Regions from separate parts of the Photobacterium angustum genome, predicted to be linked through region 2. Evidence: predicted binding sites of a transcription regulator. Region 2 holds the regulator's gene; each other region holds the start of a gene.
What was found. The regulator PurR, encoded in region 2, represses purine synthesis genes. The targets are predictions, from matches to a motif close to TNANGNAAACGTTTNCNTNA.
Positions count from the first base shown of each region.

Region 1: a site for PurR is predicted at 2,131-2,150, ahead of pyrD (quinone-dependent dihydroorotate dehydrogenase). Genes of this name have one in related genera too.
Region 3: a site for PurR is predicted at 1,471-1,490, ahead of BTO08_RS08420 (inosine/guanosine kinase). Genes of this name have one in related genera too.

Region 1 is NZ_MSCJ01000001.1:1,258,295-1,261,585, reverse strand. Features, by position in the region: gene BTO08_RS05450 (cell division protein ZapC) at 159-698, opposite strand; gene pyrD (quinone-dependent dihydroorotate dehydrogenase) at 953-1,963, opposite strand; gene BTO08_RS05440 (NAD-glutamate dehydrogenase) at 2,310-3,291, opposite strand, start outside.
Region 2 is NZ_MSCJ01000001.1:1,031,375-1,034,665, reverse strand. Features, by position in the region: gene BTO08_RS04430 (heme ABC transporter ATP-binding protein) at 1-691, shown strand, start outside; gene purR (HTH-type transcriptional repressor PurR) at 1,096-2,100, shown strand; cyclic di-GMP riboswitch class I at 2,299-2,389, shown strand; gene BTO08_RS04420 (TfoX/Sxy family DNA transformation protein) at 2,524-3,114, shown strand.
Region 3 is NZ_MSCJ01000001.1:1,950,659-1,953,949, reverse strand. Features, by position in the region: gene adk (adenylate kinase) at 1-242, shown strand, start outside; gene hemH (ferrochelatase) at 468-1,445, shown strand; gene BTO08_RS08420 (inosine/guanosine kinase) at 1,593-2,897, shown strand; gene asnB (asparagine synthase B) at 2,976-3,291, opposite strand, start outside.

The DNA.
Region 1 (3,291 bases), 230 kb from region 2:
AAAGCATGCAAATGCACCTAGGGAGGCAGTACTCAGCAGCAGGAGAAAGATAGCAAATTAAGCTACGAATAATGGGGGTTTACTAAAATAGATAACAAATGCTGTTAACTATTGGTGATGGGTAAGGATGTAAGGACACAACCTAAAATGAAGAAAAACTAACCGACAAGCGCAAAATTTTGCTGGTCTGTTTCTACAAAACAGGGTGCCATTCGATCATTCATAACCTTAATGGTTTCACAGAACTCCATGCTTTTAACGCCATCTAAATCAACAGTAGCAACATCTGCAAGCATGCAGAGGCTCGCTACCCCACTATTTTCAATTACAACATAATGAGCAGTACAAGACGCAGTCATTAGAGTAATAACTTGCCCCTGTGATGGCTCGACACCTTGTTGAGGTGCGAAATACCAACTTTTTGGCATCATAGGTTTATGAAAACGTCGTGCAGCTGTAGCATTTAATGCTAATTCACATTTTCTAGCTGCAGAAATTGGTAGATGAGCAATCTGCTCTTGGAAGTTTTGGTAGGCTTCAATATCATCAACATTAAAAATGTCACTTACTTTCGCTTCTGGAGTAAGCAGCTTACTTGGTAACGATACACGAAAAAGCATATCGTCATTCAATTCAAGCATGAGTGAATTCATTTCAGCGTCAAAATACCATTTCCATGAATTATCTGGCTTTAACACGTTCCTACTCCTGAAAGACAGTGGTTTATATTGTATCTGTGATCATATGTTGAAATTTTAGCTTAATTCTACTCGCGTATTCATAAAATAAAAGGGGAAAATAGTGGCTCTGTCATAAGTAAATAAGATGTTTATTTAATACAAACAGATTGTGCACATAATTAAAAACCCAACCTAGTATTCACCAAGCTGGGTTTTCGTATGTCAGAAAATATTTAAATTTAATACTTCATTGATAGAGCGCTCGCCAACAGTTAAAGACCGTTTACAATATCTTTAACAAGACGTGGGCCATGATAAATAAAACCAGAATAAACCTGTACGAGGCTTGCACCTGCCATCATCTTCTCACGAGCAGCCATTGCAGAATCAACACCACCAACACCAATGATTGGTACTGCTCCATTTAATGCTTCTGACATTTTTCGAATGACTTCTGTGCTTTTGTTTTGCAAAGGACGACCGCTTAAACCACCCGCTTCATCACAATGTTCCATTCCTTGAACCAAAGAGCGATCCAATGTGGTATTTGTTCCAATCACACCGTCTATATTATTACGGATCAAAGAATCACATACCTGTTGAATCTCATGATCATCAAGATCGGGAGCGATCTTAAGTGCTAGAGGAACATACTTATCATGTTGTTTCGCTAATTCAGCTTGTTTAGCTTTAAGCTGGGAAAGCAGATCATCTAAAGCTTCACCATATTGTAAGCTACGTAATCCTGGTGTATTCGGTGACGAGATGTTTACTGCAATATAACCGGCATATTGATAAACTTTTTCCATACAAATAATGTAATCTTCAACACCCTTTTCAATCGGTGTATCTTTATTTTTACCGATATTGATACCAATGATGCCGTCAAATTTTGCTTTCTTTACATTCTCAACAAGATTATCAACACCAAGGTTATTAAAACCAAAACGGTTGATAATGCCTTCAGCTGGGATCAAACGGAAAAGACGAGGTTTATCGTTACCAGGCTGTGGACGAGGTGTCACGGTCCCTACTTCAACAAAGCCGAAACCCATTTCACCAAATGCATCAATACATTCACCGTTTTTATCAAGGCCAGCTGCTAAGCCAACAGGGTTTTTGAATGTAAGTCCCATAACTTCGACAGGACGTGCTGGAAGATTTTGTCGGTAGAAAAGTTCTAATGGAGTGCCAGTAAAGCGAGAAAAGTTCTCAATAGCGAGGTCGTGTGCTTTTTCAGCATCCAACTGAAAAATAGCAGAACGTGCGATGCGGTATAACATTGTAACTCCAAAATAAGTCCCGAATAAACGGGATGGTATTATTCACAGTTATTCTGTTAACTTCAATCGTTATTTTTTTGATTATTGTCAATAAAACAGTAACTTAGAAATTAAACCTTTGTTTAACAATAAGTTATAGTTTCGTAGTTTCACAAATTATTACATATAAAAGCAATCGTTTTCTTTTTAGCTCTGAAAAAAGTAACGTATTATTTTTATAACCTTATTGTTAACACTTAAATAGTGACAATGTAACATAATGACATTGCAAAAAGTTACATTGTCACTATATATATTACACCGTAACTTATACCATCTTATTAGGCGGTGACGATAAGTACACTTACTACTGTATCGGCCTTGAGTTGAGATTTAGAATTGTTAATTCACGTAAAGCGACAGAGAACTTTGCAAACTCATGCGCATTACCGACTTTAAATTCAGCCAGCACACTCTCCCATCGATCAACCGCTTTTTTATGTTGTTCCATCCATAGTGATATACTTTCTTCTGGCTTAGCAGTACTTGTCATTAAAACCGCTGTTGTCAATTGTCTTTGTTGCCAATCTAGATCTTCACGGAATGAAGCTCTTGCTAATGCTTGCCAATTATTCTCAACAGCTTGGTTTTGAATTTGCTTTAAGAACCAATGAAGTGACAGTTGCGCTCCTAGTACAAAGTACACTCTTGCAATATGTGCTATGTTCACTTCCATCTCTTTTGCAATTTGCGCTATATCCATGGCTGAATATAAACTAGTTAAGCGTGAAATGTTTTTAGCCAACCGTTCAGGTACACCTTTACGGATCATTTCATTCGCTTGCTCTTCGTGCTCTACCACTTCTTCAGTTACAAGGTAACTATCTAATTCATTTCGTAACTGCTCAACAAAGGGTTGATAGAATAAAATTTGTTGTTCTATACCTAACTTGTGTTCTCTATTGCGTAGGAACCATCGTGTGACCCGACGCAACATACGCCTTGAACGATAAAGCATGTCATATTGCGTTTGTGCTGAAACTTGATTATCTAATGCTCTAATTTCACTAAAGATCTGCTCAAACTTAAAGATCTCACGCCCTATTGAGTAAGAGGCTGAAATTTCATTTATCGTTGCACCTGTTTCTTCTTGCAGCCGAGTAACAAAGTTGCATCCCATTTCATTCGACATCAAATTAGCTAATGATGTTGCGATTAATTCACGTCGTAATGGATGATTTTCCATTTGTGATCTGTAGTTATCTTGTAAAAATTGGGGGAAGTAAGCAGGTAAAAGACGGGAATGATAAGGATCACTGGCTATATCGTGATTGACGAGTTTTTCTTTT
Region 2 (3,291 bases):
ATTACTTGGGCCAAATGGTGCAGGTAAAAGTACCCTGTTAAAAGTATTATGTGGTGAGATTACGCCAAAATCAGGCACGGTTTCTTTCTTTGATCAACCTCTTAATAATTGGGCTCGGGAAGAATTGGCATGTCACTTAGGTGTCCTTCCACAACATAGCGCATTATCTTTTGCCTTTACCGCTAAAGAAGTTGTCGAGCTAGGCGCAATTCCTTTGCAACTCACGTCGCTTGAGCTGAAAGATGCGACAGCATCAAGCATGCAATACGTTGACATTAACAACTTAGCTAAACGTCTATACCCCACCTTATCGGGTGGTGAAAAACAGCGTGTACACCTTGCCCGAGTTTTAACACAACTCAGTAAAGCCGGTGATAAATGTATCTTGATGTTAGATGAACCAACTTCAGCACTCGATCTCGCCCACCAGCATCACACCTTACAAATTGCCAAAAATATGGCCATGCAAGGCGCTGCTGTAATTGTAGTATTGCACGATTTAAACCTTGCAGCCCAGTACACTGATCGGATGATTTTCCTTAACGAAGGAGAAATAAAAGCCGACGGCACGCCAACACAAGTTCTTACTCCTGAAGTAATAGACACCTTATATGGTTGGCCAGTAAGTGTTCATACGCATCCAAGTGGTGATTTTCCTTACCTTTTATCAGCCAATCATTCTGTTTTTTAATGTGTTATCTGTTAATGACTAGATATACACAATAAATTGACCCTATTAGCATGACAAACATCGAGTTTTTACGGTTAATGATCAATTAATTCAATCAAGTTGAATAGAAAGATTGCACAACGCAAAACACACAGTAAAATGTGAGCGCAAGCGATTACACGTGTAATTAGTGTAAGAACAGTTTCTATCTTCTAATGCCGCATTTTACTGCGGCTTTAGTTGTTTATGATCCATGATAATTGCAACACCCTATAATTCGGTATCAAATTGAATAATTAAGTAGCTAATAACTAAAGGATCTTCATCTCTGCGAGTGAACTCGTAAGCCATAGACTACGTAATTAATCAATTTGGTATCAAAACCTTTGTCAGATCCTAATCTGACCATGATAAGAAGAATAAATATGGCAACCATTAAAGACGTTGCACGTATGGCAGGTGTATCAACTACTACAGTGTCGCACGTGATTAATAAAACACGCTTTGTTGCAGAAGCAACGCAACAAAAAGTATTGGCTGCAGTTGATGAACTTAACTACGCCCCAAGTGCAGTAGCGCGAAGCTTAAAATGTAATACAACACGTACTATCGGCATGTTAGTCACTAAATCGACTAACCCATTTTTTGCCGAAGTTGTGCATGGTGTTGAAGAATATTGTTATGGTGCAGGCTATACACTGATCCTATGTAACACCGAAGGTAACTTAGAAAAACAACGTGATTACTTACGTATGCTTTCTGAAAAGCGTGTAGATGGCCTATTGGTTATGTGCAGCGATCTTGATCAAATGCTGCTCGATTTACTTGAGCGTAAAAATGATCTTCCTATGGTTATCATGGACTGGGGCCCAGAAAGCCCACATACAGATAATATTCTAGATAACGCTGAAAACGGCGGTTACATCGCAACTAAGCACTTTATTGAAAATGGTCATAAGAAAATTGGCTGTTTATCTGGACAAGTTGACAAGTCTACTTGCCAAGAGCGCCTAAAGGGCTTCCGTAAAGCGATGGCAGAAGCAGATCTCACTGTTAATGATGATTGGCTACTTGACGGTGACTTTGAGTGTGAGTCAGCCGTTGAAGCTGCTCAGAAGTTTATCGCAATGGAAGATCGACCTACTGCTATCTTCTGCTTCAACGACATTATGGCTATGGCTCTGATCAGTACCTTTGAACAGGCAGGTCTGCGTGTTCCTGATGATATCTCAATCATTGGTTACGATAACATTGACCTTGCGCCCTACTTTGCGCCACCGCTAACAACTATCCACCAACCTAAACGTCGTTTAGGTAAAAAGGCCATCGAAATCTTGCTAGAGCGTGTAAAAGACAAAAATCATGAGCGTCAAACCTTTGAGATGACGCCTAAACTTGTTGAGAGAAAATCGGTTAAAGATCTCAACTAATAAAATTTATCTTTCTATGTTAAGGAAAAGCCGATAAGTTAACCTTGTTGGCTTTTTTTTACTTATAAAAAAACAATCATGAGTATTTATAATTATTAAGCTTATTTAAATAAGTTAAGAACAAATACCTGAACCAATATCACATTTTTGAGGGCTTAGATTTAATATTAAAAGTATTATTTAATATAACTTTATATAGTCACGAACTGGCAAATTAATTGAAAGATTAAGACGCAAAACCACCGGCCTAAAAATTATGTTAATAATTCAAGGTAGCGGGGTTACCGAAGGATTATTATTGAACCGACAATATTATGACACAAACTTAACAATATATTGACAGTATCAATGTGTAGATTAATTAATCTATTTCCTCGCTCTTAATGTTTAGGTGACACTCATATTTTTTCACCGAGTAGAAGCATGGATAAACCAATATTAAAAGATTCATTAAAATTATTTGACCATTTTGGTTCAATAAAATCACGGTCGATGTTTGGCGGTTTTGGCATTTTTTCTGGTGATACAATGTTTGCATTAGTTGTGAACGATAAACTTCACTTACGTGCAAATGCTGAAACTGAAAAGGAATTCAAACAAGCTGGCTTGGAACCTTACGTTTATAAAAAACGTGGCTTCCCTGTTGTAACCAAGCACTATGCTATACCCGATCAATGGTGGGATGAACCCACAAAGATTGTAGCTCAAGGCAGGTATTCACTGGATGCAGCAGAAAAAGACAAGCAAGAAAAGGAGAGTTGCGTACCTGACCGAATTAAAGATTTACCTAATCTACGATTATCAAATGAAAGAATGCTTAAAAAAGCAGGCATAAACACTATTGAACAACTTCTAGCAGTGGGCTCTCTTGGCGCATATAAAGCACTTCAAGAATCACAGACAAGTCCATTGAGTATTGAATTGCTTTGGGCATTGGAAGGCGCAATTAGCGGTCAACATTGGTCAGTTATTCCTGAGCAACGTCGAAATGAACTATTATCTGCGTTATCTTAAAAATATAAGTTGTCTTAAATATAAAATACTTAGGAATAAAAGAGCCCCATTCTTTTATTTCTGAGTATACCTTTCAAAAATAATTTCCGTATTATCCTTATCTTCTTTTATAGGATTCAATATTTATTTAGTTTAATTGCATAATAACAAACTTTTGCCATTAAATTAATTCCCCTC
Region 3 (3,291 bases), 920 kb from region 2:
CTGTTTACAACCCACCAAAGGTTGAAGGTAAAGATGACGTAACAGGTGAAGATCTTGTTATCCGTGAAGACGACAAAGAAGAAACAGTTCGTGCTCGTCTAAATGTTTACCACACACAAACTGCACCTCTTATCGAATACTACGGTAAAGAAGCAGCAGCGGGTAACACGAAATACCTTAAGTTTGACGGTACACTTCCTGTTGCTGAAGTGAGCGCTGAGCTAGAAAAAGCATTAGCTTAATATTGATATAGGCTGTTTTAGATAGCTTGTAACAATGAAAAAAAACGGGCTTACCTATTGGTATAGTCCGTTTTTTTATGGTTTAAATAGGGTTAATAAAGGCGGGATACGTCTTTTTCTGATCAAAGTGATCTAAAAGCAGTGGGCTTTCGTTTAGGTTCGGTTGCATGATTATTATTTTCTTGATCAGAAAGCTTGGTATAGGACAGATAAGAGCGAAAACCGATGAATAAAGACAATAAAAAATACGGTGTATTGTTAGTTAACCTAGGTACGCCTGATGCACCGACGGCTGCTGGGGTGAAACAATTTCTATCTCAATTTTTACACGATCACCGTGTCGTCGATATGACTCGCTGGTTATGGTGCCCAATTTTACACGGCGTAATTTTGCCGATTCGCTCACCGAAAGTTGCTAAATTATATCAATCTGTTTGGATGGAAGATGGCTCACCATTGATGGTGTATTCAAAACGCCAACAAAAAGCATTAACAGAGATACTTCAAGTCCCAGTTGAACTGGGTATGACTTATGGTAACCCGAGTACTCAGGCTGGTTTGGAGCGTCTAAAGCAGCAAGGTTGTGATAAGGTTTTAGTTTTACCGTTATATCCTCAGTATTCAGGCACTACCACAGCTGCTGTATTTGATCGTATTGCGAAAGATTTAAAGTCAATATCGTATATCCCAGAGTTGCGCTTTATTAATCATTATTACGATCACCCTGATTATATTTCAGCGTTGGCCGAGACTGCTAAAACTTTGTGGGCAGAAAAAGGCGAGCCTGATTATTTATTATGTTCATATCACGGTATTCCTAAACGTTATGCTGATAATGGCGATCCGTATCCAGATCATTGTAATGGTACAACGGAACTATTAGCGAAGATGCTTGAGATGCCGCGTGAGAAAATGAGCATGAGCTATCAGTCTATTTTTGGACGTGAAGAATGGTTAAAACCGTATACTGAAGGCACGATAAAATCATTGGCTGAGAAAGGCGTAAAACGTCTTGATGTAATGTGTCCTGCGTTCTCTGTTGATTGTTTAGAAACTCTTGAAGAAATTGCAGAGCAGTGCAAAGAAGTGTTCATTGAAGCGGGTGGGGTAGAATTTAATTTGATCCCTTGCCTTAATGATAGCCAAGCACATATAACAATGATGGAAAACTTGGTGAAACAACATGTTCAAGGTTGGGAATAGTCAGTTTTTATTCTGTAACTTACATTGACGATAACGTTTACGCTCTCATTTGTGTTGATATATCTCAAAACCAATGAGAGCTTTTGCTTTTATGTTCTATATTCTGTGATAGAATTCGCAAAATTTACAACTTGATAGCGCATAGACATGAAATTTCCAGGCCAACGAAAATCTAAGCATTACTTTCCGGTACATGCTCGCGATCCACTTTTAAGTCAAACGAAACAAGAGAAGCGTCTAGCACGTACTCATGTTGTAGGTATTGACCAAACATTGGTAGATATTGAAGCTTATGTGGATGATGAATTCCTGGAACGCTATGAGTTAAGTAAAGGCCATTCTTTGGTTATTACTGATGAAAAAGCAGAAGCGCTATATCAAGAGCTAAAAGAGAACAATCTTGTTACTCACGAGTTTGCTGGTGGCACTATTGGTAATACGCTACACAACTATTCTGTGCTAGCGGATGATAAATCTGTTCTTTTAGGCGTGATGAGTAAAGACATTGAGATCGGTAGTTACGCGTACCGTTACCTTTGTAATACATCAAGCCGTATGGATATGAACTATCTTCAACCTGTTGATGGCCCTATTGGTCGTTGTTTTGCTCTTATTTCAAAAGACGGTGAACGTACGTTCGCTATCAACGAAGGTAAGATGAACCAACTTGAACCGAATAGTATTCCTGAACATGTATTTGAAAATGCCTCTGCGCTTGTGCTAACAGCGTATTTAGTGCGTTGTAAGCCTGGCGATCCTATGCCTGCAGCAACAATGCGTGCCATTGAATATGCGAAAAAATACGATGTGCCAGTGGTATTAACACTAGGTACAAAGTTCGTTATTCAAGACGATCCACAATGGTGGCGTGACTTCCTTCGTGATCATGTAACAGTTGTTGCAATGAACGAAGATGAAGGTGAAGCGTTGACTGGTGAGTCTGATCCGCTTGTGGCGGCAGATAAAGCATTAGAATGGGTTGATCTTGTTCTTTGTACTGCAGGCCCTGTAGGTTTATATACCGCAGGTTACACTGATGATAACGCTAAGCGTGAAACAAGTTTACCGTTACTTCCAGGTGATATTGCTGAGTTTAACCGCTATGAATTCAGTCGACCAATGCTTAAAGCTGCGTGTGAGAACCCAATTAAGGCGTATTCACACATTGCTCCTTACATGGGCGGCCCTGAGCGTATTAAGAATACGAATGGCGCTGGTGATGGTGCACTTTCAGCATTACTGCATGATATGTCTGCAAACCGTTACCATAAAGAAAACGTGCCGAACTCTAGTAAGCACCAACATTCTTTCTTAACATACTCATCGTTCTCACAGGTTTGTTTATATTCAAACCGTGTAAGCTACGAAGTATTGGCACAGTACTCTCCACGTTTATCTCGTGGTCTGCCTGAGCGTGAAGATAGCTTGGAAGAAGCATACTGGGAACGTTAAGTTTCTTATGAATATAAAAAAACCGCCAACGCATTTTATGTTTGGCGGTTTTTTTATTATTTGCAATTTAGTGCAAGATTATTTTTTATAAGCTTCGTTATGTACAGCGGCAATAGCGCGACCTGATGGGTCAGCAGCATTCTTAAAGCTTTCATCCCATTCAATCGCTTTTGCGCTTGAGCAAGCAATAGATGGACCACCTGGAACACATTTCGCTGCGCTTTCGAGTGGGAATAGCTCTTCAAAGATCTCACGGTATGCGTAAGCTTCTTTGGTTGTTGGCGTGTTGTAAGGGAAGCGGTAAGCTGCAGTTTCAAGTTGTTGATCCGTTACCTTCTCTTCAGCCACTTCTTTTAGCGTATCAATCCAGCTGTAACCTACACCATCAGAGAAC